DNA from 3 places in the Glutamicibacter sp. NPDC087673 genome. Region 1 is predicted to be linked to each of the others. Evidence: riboswitches for the same ligand, from Rfam matches in the RefSeq annotation. Region 1 holds a riboswitch; each other region holds the start of a gene.

What was found. A riboswitch is a leader RNA that binds a small molecule or an ion and turns the genes downstream of it on or off. The one in region 1 is predicted to bind S-adenosylmethionine.
Region 2: linked by a shared signal. The riboswitch ahead of ACIOTL_RS00510 (OsmC family protein) and the one ahead of ACIOTL_RS11280 (bifunctional o-acetylhomoserine/o-acetylserine sulfhydrylase) in region 1 are both predicted to bind S-adenosylmethionine.
Region 3: linked by a shared signal. The riboswitch ahead of ACIOTL_RS13810 (O-acetylhomoserine aminocarboxypropyltransferase/cysteine synthase family protein) and the one ahead of ACIOTL_RS11280 (bifunctional o-acetylhomoserine/o-acetylserine sulfhydrylase) in region 1 are both predicted to bind S-adenosylmethionine.

Annotation. Positions count from the first base shown of each region.
Region 1 covers NZ_JBIUWB010000004.1:236,665-240,557, reverse strand. The annotation lists gene ACIOTL_RS11285 (homoserine O-acetyltransferase) at 1-586, opposite strand, end outside; gene ACIOTL_RS11280 (bifunctional o-acetylhomoserine/o-acetylserine sulfhydrylase) at 589-1,932, opposite strand; SAM riboswitch class IV at 2,024-2,143, opposite strand; gene ACIOTL_RS11275 (VOC family protein) at 2,316-2,960, shown strand; gene ACIOTL_RS11270 (GNAT family acetyltransferase) at 3,022-3,438, opposite strand; gene ACIOTL_RS11265 (CPBP family intramembrane glutamic endopeptidase) at 3,457-3,893, opposite strand, start outside.
Region 2 covers NZ_JBIUWB010000001.1:103,522-107,414, reverse strand. The annotation lists gene ACIOTL_RS00520 (SDR family oxidoreductase) at 1-330, shown strand, start outside; gene ACIOTL_RS00515 (L-idonate 5-dehydrogenase) at 320-1,375, shown strand; gene ACIOTL_RS00510 (OsmC family protein) at 1,452-2,003, opposite strand; SAM riboswitch class IV at 2,035-2,156, opposite strand; gene ACIOTL_RS00505 (DEAD/DEAH box helicase) at 2,297-3,893, shown strand, end outside.
Region 3 covers NZ_JBIUWB010000005.1:295,822-299,714, forward strand. The annotation lists gene ACIOTL_RS13800 (RNA polymerase sigma factor) at 1-387, opposite strand, end outside; gene ACIOTL_RS13805 (histidine phosphatase family protein) at 500-1,060, opposite strand; SAM riboswitch class I at 1,172-1,266, shown strand; gene ACIOTL_RS13810 (O-acetylhomoserine aminocarboxypropyltransferase/cysteine synthase family protein) at 1,382-2,755, shown strand; gene ACIOTL_RS13815 (CoA-binding protein) at 2,755-3,249, shown strand; gene ACIOTL_RS13820 (hypothetical protein) at 3,836-3,893, shown strand, end outside.

The DNA.
Region 1 (3,893 bases):
CAATTTGCTCGGCAGTCGCCTGCGCGCTCGAGGCCATCACTACGAGGTTCTTGACCTGGTCGGGGAACTCGACGGCGTATTCCAACGCGCGCGCACCGCCCATCGAACCGCCAATGACCGCATGCCAGGAATCAATTCCCAGTTGCTTGGCCAGCCGCGCTTCAAGGCGCACCGAGTCCTTGATGGTGACGAAGGGAAAGCTCGAACCGTAGGGCAGGCCCTGGTCGCCCAAGGACGAGGGGCCGGTGGAACCATTGCAACCACCCACCATGTTGATGGACACGACAAAGTACTCATTGGTGTCAACCGTGGCTCCGGGACCTACGAGCTCTTCCCACCAGCCGGCGCTTTGCGAATCGCCTTGCGCAACGTGGGCGTCACCGGTGAGCGCATGCATCACCAGCACCGCGTTGGAGCCATCAGCTGCTAGCGTCCCCCACGTTTCATAGGCCAGCACCACGTCCGGAAGGAATCCACCGAATTCGAAGTGGTGCTCCCCCACGGACTTACGGCGCAAAATGCCGTCTTGCCCGCCGGCGAGCTCTTCGGCGCGCAGAGTATCTTCAGTAGTCACAATGGATGCCATGCCTAGAGGGTTTCCTGCAGTTCCTTGTTCTCGAGGGCTGCAACAGCTTGGAAGCCCAGTTCCAGATCGGCCAGAATATCCTTGATATTCTCCAGTCCGACGCTCAGCCGCACCAGTCCCGGGCTCACGCCGGCCGCAACCTGCTCAGCTTCGGAGAGCTGGGCATGGGTGGTGGAGGCCGGGTGGATGACCAATGAGCGCACGTCGCCGATGTTCGCGACATTGGAGTGCAATACCAGTGCGTCCACGAAGGCCTGGCCGGCTTCCGAACCGCCCTCCAGTTCGAACGCGATGATCGAGCCGGCGCCCTGATCGCTGTACTTCTGCGCACGCTCATGCCATGGCGAAGACTGCAGGCCTGCGTAGGCGACCTTCTGCACTTCCTCGCGGGCTTCGAGCCAGTTGGCAACTTCTACGGCATTCTGGCCGTGGCGTTCAATGCGCAGCGACAAGGTTTCCAGGCCCTGTGCGATCAAGAACGCGTTGAACGGCGCAACCGAGGAACCCAAATCGCGCAGCAACTGCACGCGGGCCTTGAGGATGTAGGCCAGATTGGCGCCCAGGATGCCGTTGACACCCAGGTCGCGGGCGAAGACCAGGCCGTTGTAGGACTCGTCCGGGGTGTTGAAGCCCGGGAAGCGGTCGGCGTCCTTGGCGAAGTCGAAGTTGCCCGAGTCCACGATGACACCGGCAATGGCATTGCCGTGGCCGCCGAGGAACTTGGTGGCCGAATGGATCACGATATCCGCGCCCCACTCGATCGGGCGGATCAGGTACGGGGTGGCCAGGGTGTTGTCCACCAGCAGCGGCACGCCGGCTTCGTGGGCGATCGCCGAGATGCCCTCGATGTCCAGGACGTCCTGTCGCGGATTGGAGATGGTTTCCCCGAAGAAGGCCTTGGTGTTCGGACGCACCGCGGCACGCCAATCATCCAGGTTGTCCGGGTCGGCAACGAAGGTGACCTCGATGCCCAGGCGCTTGAGCGTGTGCTTGAGCAGGTTCTGGGTTCCGCCGTACAGGCTGGGGCTGGCCACCAGGTGGTCGCCGGCTTCGGCCAAATTCAAGATGGCGAAAGTGGTGGCAGCCTGTCCCGAAGAGAGCAGCAGTGCTCCAACGCCGCCCTCCAGGTCAGCGATGCGGGTTTCCACCGCGTCGGTGGTCGGGTTGCCGATACGGGTGTAGATCGGCTCCAGTTCCTGCAGCGCGAAACGTGCAGCAGCGCTCTGGGCGCTGGGGAAGACGAAAGAGGTGGTTTGGAAAATCGGGAGAGCCCGTGCTCCGGTCGTCGGATCCGGGGTCTGGCCGGAGTGGATCTGACGGGTTTCAAATGACCAGTTATTGCTCATGGTTTCCTCCAAATAGCGTTTCATGACTATGGGGGTACGCCACTGAAAAGACACCGACAGGAAGCACCATATCGTGACGACTTCCAGGGGTAACCCGCGCTTGTCCTTGATGCCTTGTGCGTTCAAGGGCCAGGTCTTCACCCGGGGCACCCCACCGCGGTTGGAGGGTTGCCGCCCAGTAAGCCGGGGCTTGTTACTGGGACTCATGACCTGGTACCAGTTTGCCCGAAAACCGAAGATCTTTGCAACGCAAGGGCTCGTCATTGGACTCAATCGGTCATATTTCGCGAATATTGCAGGTTCATCGCAGAGTATTCGATAGCATCCCGGCACTTAGGTGTGCCTAAGTAGAGACTCGCATCACATGTTGCCATGATGGGCACATGATGAGGCTAGATCACGTAAGTTATGCATGCGGCCCAGACGGGCTGTTGCCAACCGCTGAAAGAATCTCCGAGTCCCTCGGACTGGAATTCGTCAAGGGCGGCGTGCATCCACGATTCGGAACACGCAATGTCATCTTCCCGCTCAAGCATGGCCAGTACCTGGAGGTGGTTGAAGTCCTGAACCACCCGGCCAGCGACAAGGCACCCTTCGGACAGGCGGTTCGCGCCCGTTCGGAGCTCGGCGGCGGCTGGATGGGCTGGTGCGTCTCGGTGGAGGATCTATCCAGTGCCGAGGACCGCTTGGGCCGCAAGTCGGTGCCGGGCAACCGGAAGTTCCCTGATGGCCGCGAACTGACCTGGCAGCAGATTGGCATCAAGGGCCTGATCGCCGATCCGCAGTGCCCGTACCTGATTTCCTGGGATGAAGGATCCGAGGAGCTGCATCCGTCGAAGGCGCTGGAACCTGCCGGCGCCATCAGCCAGATCGCCATTGCCGGCTCGCGTGAACGGGTGCTGGATTGGCTGGGCCAGCCGCAGAACGTCAATTTGGGCGCTGTCACCATGCAATATGAAGCGCCGAATGGCACTCCGGGCATCATGTCGGTTACCTTTGAGACCGAGTCCGGCACCGTGGTGCTGTAAACAGTTCCGCAGAGAACGCAAGTAGGCGGGGACAATGGCGTCCCCACCTACTTTCTTTTCGTTAAGGCCGGTCCAGGCGCTTCCCCAGCACCACGACGTGCTGGTCTTCGAAGCCCAGTCGTTCATAGAAATCGATGACGGCAGAGTTCTCCTCGCGGACCATGAGCTGCACCTTGGGCACGCCGCGATCCCGCAGCCACAGGACAGCGGCATCCACCAGCTCCCTTCCCAGGCCGTTGCCCTGCCGGCACGGATCCACCGCAACATAGTAGAGCCAACCTCGGTGGCCATCATGGCCAACCATCGCAGTAGCCATGAGTTGATCGTTCTCAACGATGGCCAGCACCGTGGAAGTAGGCTCGGCCAAAGCCCGTCGGGCGTCGGCGAGCGCATCATTCCACGGACGAGTCAGCCCGGTTGCTTCCCACAATTCAACTGCTTGGCGAAGGTCCTCTTCCCGCAGCACGGTAATCTGCATTGGCTCAGCTTACCTGCGCTACTGGCCGATTCCGATGGCCGGCCCGACCAAGGCGTATCCCACGAAGCCGATGGCATCAAGCAGGAAATGCGCGATAACCAGCGGCATCACCCGCCCGTACTTCTGGTATACCCAGCCGAAGACGATGCCCATGAGCATATTGCCGATCATCGGCCCCACCCCCTGGTACAGGTGGTAGCTGCCTCGGATCATCGCAGAACCAATAATGGTGCTCCACAGGCCCAGCTTCAATTTCTTGGCGTAGGTGAACAGGAATCCGAGCATCAGCACTTCTTCGAGGACTGCATGACGTGCAGCCGACAGCAGAAGCACTGGGACGCTCCACCAATAATCGCCAAGATTCGCTGCTGACAGTGCCGTGGTGACGCCCAGCGCCCGTCCAGCGGCATAGACGCCCAGCGTTCCTACTCCCATGGCCAAGAACATCCCCGCCC
Region 2 (3,893 bases), on a different contig from region 1:
GTGCAAACCGACCTGGCCCGCCCCACCATCTCCGCCTACACCGCGGCCAAGGGAGGTCTGCGCAATCTCACCCGCGCCATGACCGCCGAATGGGCTGGTTCGGGACTGCAAATCAACGGCATCGCACCGGGCTACATCCACACCGAAATGACACAGAATCTGGTGGACGACGAAAAATTCAACTCCTGGATTCTGGGCCGCACCCCCGCAGCGCGTTGGGGCGCCGTCGAGGATCTGGCCGGACCAGCAGTCTGGTTGGCCTCGGACGGATCAAATTACGTGAACGGACAGACCATTTTCATCGACGGAGGCATGAGCGTTGTCGTCTAATTCCCTCGCCACCAGCACGTTGGCCGTCGTGGCCCATGCAGCCGATGATTTGCGTATTGAACAAATCGAGCTGGCAGCGCCGCGAGCAGATGAAGCACGCGTTGCCATCGCTTACGGCGGTATTTGCGGATCAGACTTGCATTACTGGAGCCACGGCGCCGCCGGGGAATCGTTCCTCAAGGCTCCAATGGTTCTCGGGCATGAAATCGTCGGGACCGTCATGCAGGCCGCCGCTGACGGCAGCGGGCCGGCAGCCGGAACCAAAGTCGCCGTGCACCCGGCAACACCAGGCGAGACCGGGGAACCTTACCCGGCCGACCGCCCGAATCTTTCCCCGGGGTGCACCTATCTGGGCTCGGCCGCCCGCTACCCGCACACCGAGGGCGCATTCGCCCGCGAAGTGAACCTGCCATCACGCATGCTGCGTGAGCTGCCTGCTGGCTTAGCACTGCGTGATGCGGCACTGGCAGAACCGGCTGCGGTTGCTTGGCATGCGGTGTCGCGCGCCGGTGAAGTCGCCGGCAAGAAGGCGCTGGTTATTGGTGCTGGGCCGATCGGAGCTCTCGCTGTAGCAGTGCTCAAGCGTGCCGGAGCCAAAGAAATCATCGCAGTGGACATGCACGAGAAGCCGTTGGAAATCGCCGGGAAACTCGGTGCCACTTCAACTTTGCGCGCCGATGACCAGGAAGCTCTTGCCCAGGTGGGCGCGGACGTGGTGATCGAGGCCAGCGGCAACTTCCGCGGGTTGGCCTCCGCCGTGCGCGGTGCCGTGCGCGGCGGTCGAGTGGTCATGGTCGGGTTGCTGCCCTCAGGAGAACAACCCGCACTCATTTCGCTGGCTATTACCCGCGAGCTGGAACTGGTTGGTTCCTTCCGCTTCAACGACGAAATCGACCATGTGCTTGCTGCCCTGGCCGACGGTTCACTGCAGGTTTCCGAGGCGGTAACCCACGAGTTCCCGGTCGCCGATGCGCTTGAAGCCTTCGAAACGGCCAAGGATTCGGCTCGCTCCGGCAAAGTCCTGCTGAACTTCCTGGGGCAATAGTTGGCTTCAGCTAGAAGTGCACCGCGGCGGCACCTGAAGTCGGGGGCCGCCGCGGTGCTTTTTAGTTCAGCGAACTCTAGTTGGTCTCTGCGATGCTTACCGCGGTTGTCACGGGCACCGGATTGGCGAAGAGGTCCAGCACCGGGCAGTGTGCATCCACTGCGCGGCGCAGTTCTTCATAGCGTTCAGCTGATTCCGGTCCGGCAATCCGGATGTCCAGATCCACCGACGAGAAGCCGGGGCGGATGGTCTGGTCGATGCCGAAGAGTCCGCGGACATCGAGGTGGCCATTGGCCTGGATCTTCACGTCGTCCACCTGGATGCCGAGGTTCTGCGCGTACAAGCGGTAGACCACAACCTGGCAGGAGATGAGCGCTCCGAGCGCGTATTCCACGGGGCTTGCGGCCAGGTCGCTGCCGCCCAGGGCAGCTGGCTCGTCGGCCTGGAAGGTGTGCTTGCCGGAGACAATGTTGCTGGCTACCGAATCGAAGCCTTCGCCCTCGACGGTGAAAGTCAATTGGGCACTTTGCGGGGCAGCCGAAATTCGTTCGCCCCAGCCCTTGCCTGCTTCCTGCAGGCGCTGTGCGCGGTCTTCGGATACGGTTGGGGCAGATGCTGCATTAGTCATGGGGAATTGATCCCCTTTCTGGCGCAAGGGGCGCCATCGCTTACGCATCTTGGCGTTCAAGATGCGTCGAATCTTCACCTGGGGCACCCCGCACAATGACGCAGGAGGGTTGCCGTCCACTCAGCCAGGGCTCAAAGAGTGGAACTCGTGATTCAGTGATTAATTTCTATCGGTTGCAGGGCCCGCGGGTAAAGGGCAGAAGTAACTTTTCGTCACCGGGCATCTTGCTTTCCGGCTCGCTAAGATGGAATCTAGCTCTCGGGCGCCCACTGCACGAACAATGAACGGCGAGTATGGAATTCCAGCTGACACTTTCTGCGGCCCAGACCTTGGTGACCGAATCCGAATACAACCTGGGCCAATTCCTGTGTGATTCCGGAAAAGTGCAGATCGCCAACCGGGTAATGCAACCGGGATCTACCCGCATCTCCGGTGTGGTGCTGCGTGAATCGGTGATGGCCCAATTGGAAATCACCGAGGGCAATATCAGCTTCACCAGCTTCTGCGGCAAGCATCCGGGGGTTCAGTCCTGTGAAGATGTCGCCGCCTTGCTCATTGAGGTCACCACCGAAGAAGACCAGGGCTTTTTCGTCTCCGACTCCGGGGTGGATCCCCACGCTTGGAAACGCAATAGCAAGCCGCAGTGGGAACGTACCCTTGACCGTCTGCTTCCAGTCATTTCCGATGAGCCGCTGGTTGCCGAAGAACCGCTGGGATTGATCCTGAAAGTGGTAAGCGAACCGCGTTATGGCGGCGAGGACGCGCTGACCTTGCAGGCACGCCCGGCCCGCCAGGGCACCAAGAGCCCCTGGATCCAAACCGGGATCAGCTGGCGCAATGTTGCTTTTGATACGCGGTTCTCCAAGAAGCAGCGTCGTGCGGTCGTTGAACTGGACCGGTTGCGTGAACACGTTGAACAAGATACTTATCGCCATTCGTGGGATCCCAAGGAGTGGATCTCCTTGATGGATTTTCCAGGCCAGGACCTGCTGGATGCGTTCGAAGCCCTGCGTGAAGCTGGAGTGCAGATCGTCAACGGCGGTTCTACGGCCAAGGCCCCGGTGGAGTTCAGCGAGCAACCAGCCATGGCACACGTGGATGTGCGTCGCGGTGAACATGGCCTGAGCATGGAAGGGAAGCTGCGCGGGCCGAGCGAAGAGCACGTCTACCTCTTGCCCATAGGCACGCCGCCGACCTTGTTGGCTTACGCGTCCAGCCCCTTGCCGAAGGCCAGGGAAATCGGTTTGGCCCGGTTCGCTGAACCGGTCACGAAGGAACTGGCCACATTTATTGAATCCGGTGCGCAATCCATCCCGCAGGAAGGCGTTGAGCTTTTCGAGCGCCAGCACCTGGACCGATTGCGCCTGATGGCACCGTTGAAGAGCGAGGATGACAGCTACAGCATCCCTGTTCCAGCACGCCCCAGCCTCAAGCTGTCCCTGGAGAGCATCCGAACTCCGCTGACCGTGAGCTATTCCTGGGAGTACGCCTCCGCGGGCCCCCGCCAGTATGCCGTGGAAAAGGAAATTGCTGCTTCGGTGCAGGACAAGCTCGGCGCGCAGGCTTCCTTGGGGCAACTGACCTCTTCAGGAATCTTCCCGCCGAAGGAATTCAGCACCTCCGAATCCATCGATTTCTTGGTCTACGCATTGCCGCTATTGGCAGAGCATCCCGATGTGGTCGTTGAAGAGCAGAACAGGCTGCCGAAGTACCGGATCAGCCACGCGCCGGCCGCTGTCAGTGTCGAAGCCGGCGAAAGCACGGGGGACTGGTTCGACTTGTCTGTGGAAGTGCTCCTGGACGAGACCAAGGTCCCGTTCCCACTGCTGCTGGAGGCCTTGACCAAGCAAGATGAGTATCTCGTCCTCGATGACCTTACGGTGATCCCGA
Region 3 (3,893 bases), on a different contig from region 1:
AATTTGCGCGTAGCTCATTCCGCCCAGGTAGCGGTAGGCCACCACCTGCCGCTGCTTGCCAGGAAGCTGGTTCACCTCATGCCACAGCTGCAGGTTTTCCAACTGCAGATCCGGCCGTTGGGCCGATGGGGCCAGGCTGTCCACGTCTTGGCCGATGAGGATTTCCGGCTTGTTCCTGCGCAACTCGTCAATGGCTTTGTTCCGGGCAATACGCACTAGCCATGCCAGGACATTGGCGTCCTCCGGCAGTTGCGGGTACGCCTTGAGCGCGGCAAGGAACGTTTCGGACCAGGCGTCTTGCGCGCGATGCTCATCAAGCAGGGCACGGCAAACGCGCAGGATGTTGAGTCCATAGTCCTGGACTATCCGCTCGAACGGTGCTTGCATGGCTCTCCTGGAATTTTGCGCCTTCATGGCTTCTCACCATGTAAACGTACGAGGAGACCATTTTGTGAGGCGTGAACGAAAAAAATTCCTTCACGCAGATACCCATGGATTCCTAGAATGCCACCAGATCCAATTCGCTGGCGATCTGCTCAAGGCGGATCAAGTCCAGGTGGAGCATTTCGCCATTTTCCACGCCTTGGGGATCCGTGGTTCCGGCCAATGCGTCGCGGATGGTGCGCATGGTGGCCCCATGGCTGACAATCATGACCTTGCGCCCGGCATGCCTGCTGGCCAAGTCCAGCAGCGCTGGCACCGCACGGCTCAAGATCTGGGCACGCGGCTCACGCAGGTCCTTGGCAGCAGCCGATTCCGCTCCGCTGACCTCGGCCATGATCCGGCCTTCCAGCGGGCCGAAGCCGCGTTCAATGAGTTCCGGAACGGCGTTCCCCGTCTCGGCCCCGATCTGCTGGGCAATCAGCGCGGCAGTTTCCCGGGCACGTTCCAAGGGCGAAGCAAGTACCAGCGACCAGTTCTGGCCGATCAGCTGGCGCCCGACCTCGCGAGCTTGCTCGCGCCCGGTGTCGTTCAACGGGATATCGGTACGCCCCTGCAGGCGCCCTGCAAGGTTCCAATCGGTCTGCCCGTGTCGCACCAGTGCCAGCGAAGTATCCATGGCTCCAGCCTAACCGGGGTAACAGGTATCGAAGAATCTCCGGCATTACGTCCAATACGCAACGTTACGACTCATAGTTGGGTCAAGAACGGTCATGTTGCGAAGATTATTACACCATCCCGAGCGGTTGAGAGATCTGGTTCGATGACGCCGCAGCAACCTGCCACATCCGGTGGTTACGGTGCTACCGCCAGAAACGATGCAGCCGCCTACCCGTTGGACCACAGCAGGAAGCGACATTGATTCCGGGATTCCTGCCTCGATCGCGGCCCGCCCTACGGTGCCCGCGAAACCCCAATCGACAAGGAGTCGTAAGCCACCATGGCAGATCACAAGTTTGGATTCCGCACCCGCGCATTGCATGCCGGAGGCACCCCCGATGCCGAGCATGGCTCACGCGCAGTGCCGATCTACCAGACCACTTCGTTCGTCTTCAAGGACGCCGACGATGCGGCCAACCTCTTTGCCCTGCAGAAGTACGGCAACATCTACTCGCGTATCGGCAACCCGACCGTAGCGGCTTTCGAAGAGCGCATGGCTTCGCTGGAAGGCGGCATCGGAGCGGTAGCCACCGGCTCGGGCATGGCCGCGGAATTCGTCACCTTCGCGGCCTTGGCCCAGTCAGGCGACCACATTGTGGCTTCTTCGAAGCTCTATGGCGGCACCATCACCCAGCTCGATGTCTCGCTGCGCCGCTTCGGCATCAACACCACTTTCATCGACTCCAATGATCCCGCCGACTTCGAAGCGGCGATCCAGGAAAACACCAAGGCCGTCTACACCGAGGTGGTGGCCAACCCGTCCGGCGACATCGCTGACCTGAAGGGCCTGGCCGAGGTGGCGCACCGCCACAATCTCCCGCTGGTAGTCGATTCGACGCTCACTCCCCCGTACATCCTGCGCCCTATCGAGCACGGCGCGGACATCGTGATCCACTCGGCCACCAAGTTCATCGGCGGGCACGGCACCACCCTGGGCGGCGTGGTCATCGAGTCGGGCAAGTTCAACTGGGGCAATGGCAAGTTCCCCACCATGACCGAACCGGTTGCCAGCTACGGCAACGTCTCCTGGTGGGACAACTTCGGCGAGTACGGCTTCCTGACCAAGCTGCGCAGCGAACAGCTGCGCGACTTCGGACCGGCTCTGCCGGCCCAGTCCGCATTCCAATTGCTGCAGGGCCTGGAGACCTTGCCGCAGCGCATGGACAACCACCTGTCCAACGCGAAGCAGGTCGCTGCCTGGTTGCAGGCCGATGAGCGTGTGACCTACGTGAACTATGCCGGCCTGGAATCCCACCCGCAGCACGCGCAGGCCAAGGAGCTGCTGCCCATGGGCGTCGGCTCGGTCTTCAGCTTCGGAGTGAAGGGCGGGCGCGAAGCCGGCTCGAAGTTCATCGAAGCCCTGCAGCTGGCCAGCCACCTGGCCAACATCGGCGATGCCCGCACCCTGGTGCTGCACCCGGCCTCCACCACCCACCAGCAGCTGAGCGCCGAGCAGCTGGTCTCCGCTGGCGTGCCAGAAGATCTGATCCGGCTGTCGGTAGGACTGGAAGATGTCGAGGACATCCTCTGGGATCTGGACCAGGCGCTGGCCGCTTCGCAGGAAGCGATTGCCGCTTCCGCCGCAGGGTTCGAGGCTCCGGCCTATGATGGTTCCGCCTGCGCATTGCCAACCGCTTCGAAGGGAGCAATCTAATGACTGCCGTTGATACCGCTTGGGAAGGCCCTGGAGCCGCACAGCGCCTGGAGATCCTGCGCGACACCAAGTCCATCGCCATTGTCGGTGCCTCGAACAAGCCATCGCGCGCCAGCTATTTCGTGGCTACCTACCTGCTCTCCTCCTCCAAGTACAAGGTGTATTTCATCAACCCGGTACTCGATGAGATCCTGGGCCAGCCGGTGTACAAGTCGCTGGCCGATCTGCCGGAGACCCCGGACCTGGTCGAGGTTTTCCGCAAGCACGATGACCTGCCTACCGTGCTGGACGAGGCCCTGGCCGTAGGCGCGAAGACCCTGTGGCTGCAGCTGGGATCCTGGCATGAGGAAGTGGCCCGGCGCGCCGAGGCCGCGGGCATGAATGTGGTCATGGACCGCTGCGTGAAGATCGAGCACGCCCGCTTCCACGGCGGCCTGCGCCTGGCTGGATTCAATACCGGCGTCATTTCCTCCAAGCGCCAGGTACTTGCCTAGGGAGTCCAAGATTCCAGGAAATGGGTGCATGCAACGTTGCGTTGCATGCACCCATTTTTCTGCGGCAATTCCCCGGAATCGGCCGGTTTGGTCAACGACGCTGAACTTTTGCACGGAGCATTCCGAAGGAAGAACAAGACCTCTGACGAACCATGGTCGACGCAATTGGCCCACGGCATGCCGTGGGTGTGGCCCCGAAGTGCTCGACGCGTTCAATCACAGATCGAAAAATCTGCAAACCACAGCACTGCAACGCAAGGCCAAACGACCCAACCCTAAAACAGGCAGAGAGAATCGATTTCGATTCGCTACGAGCGCGAACGAAAGAAGAAAAATCCCGCCCGCACTGCTATATGAAAACTCAATTCCCCTGGCCCGAGAACATTCCAGCATCTCGCAATAGCATTGCGCCGCACCCTCAATGCTGCACGGAGTTGAAATTTCTCTGGGCGAGGATTCCCTCTGCGGCACCCAGCTAAGAGGCATCGGAGACAGTACTCTGGGTTGACGCACTATTCAGAATTCTCCGGAAGCAGAAGCTTCCTTGGAAGTGCGCCAGTTGACTGGAGATACGAAGGAGCAGACAGTGGATGCAAATCGAAGAACCCTATGGTCCGTGGCCCTCGGGATGAGCTTGACTGCCT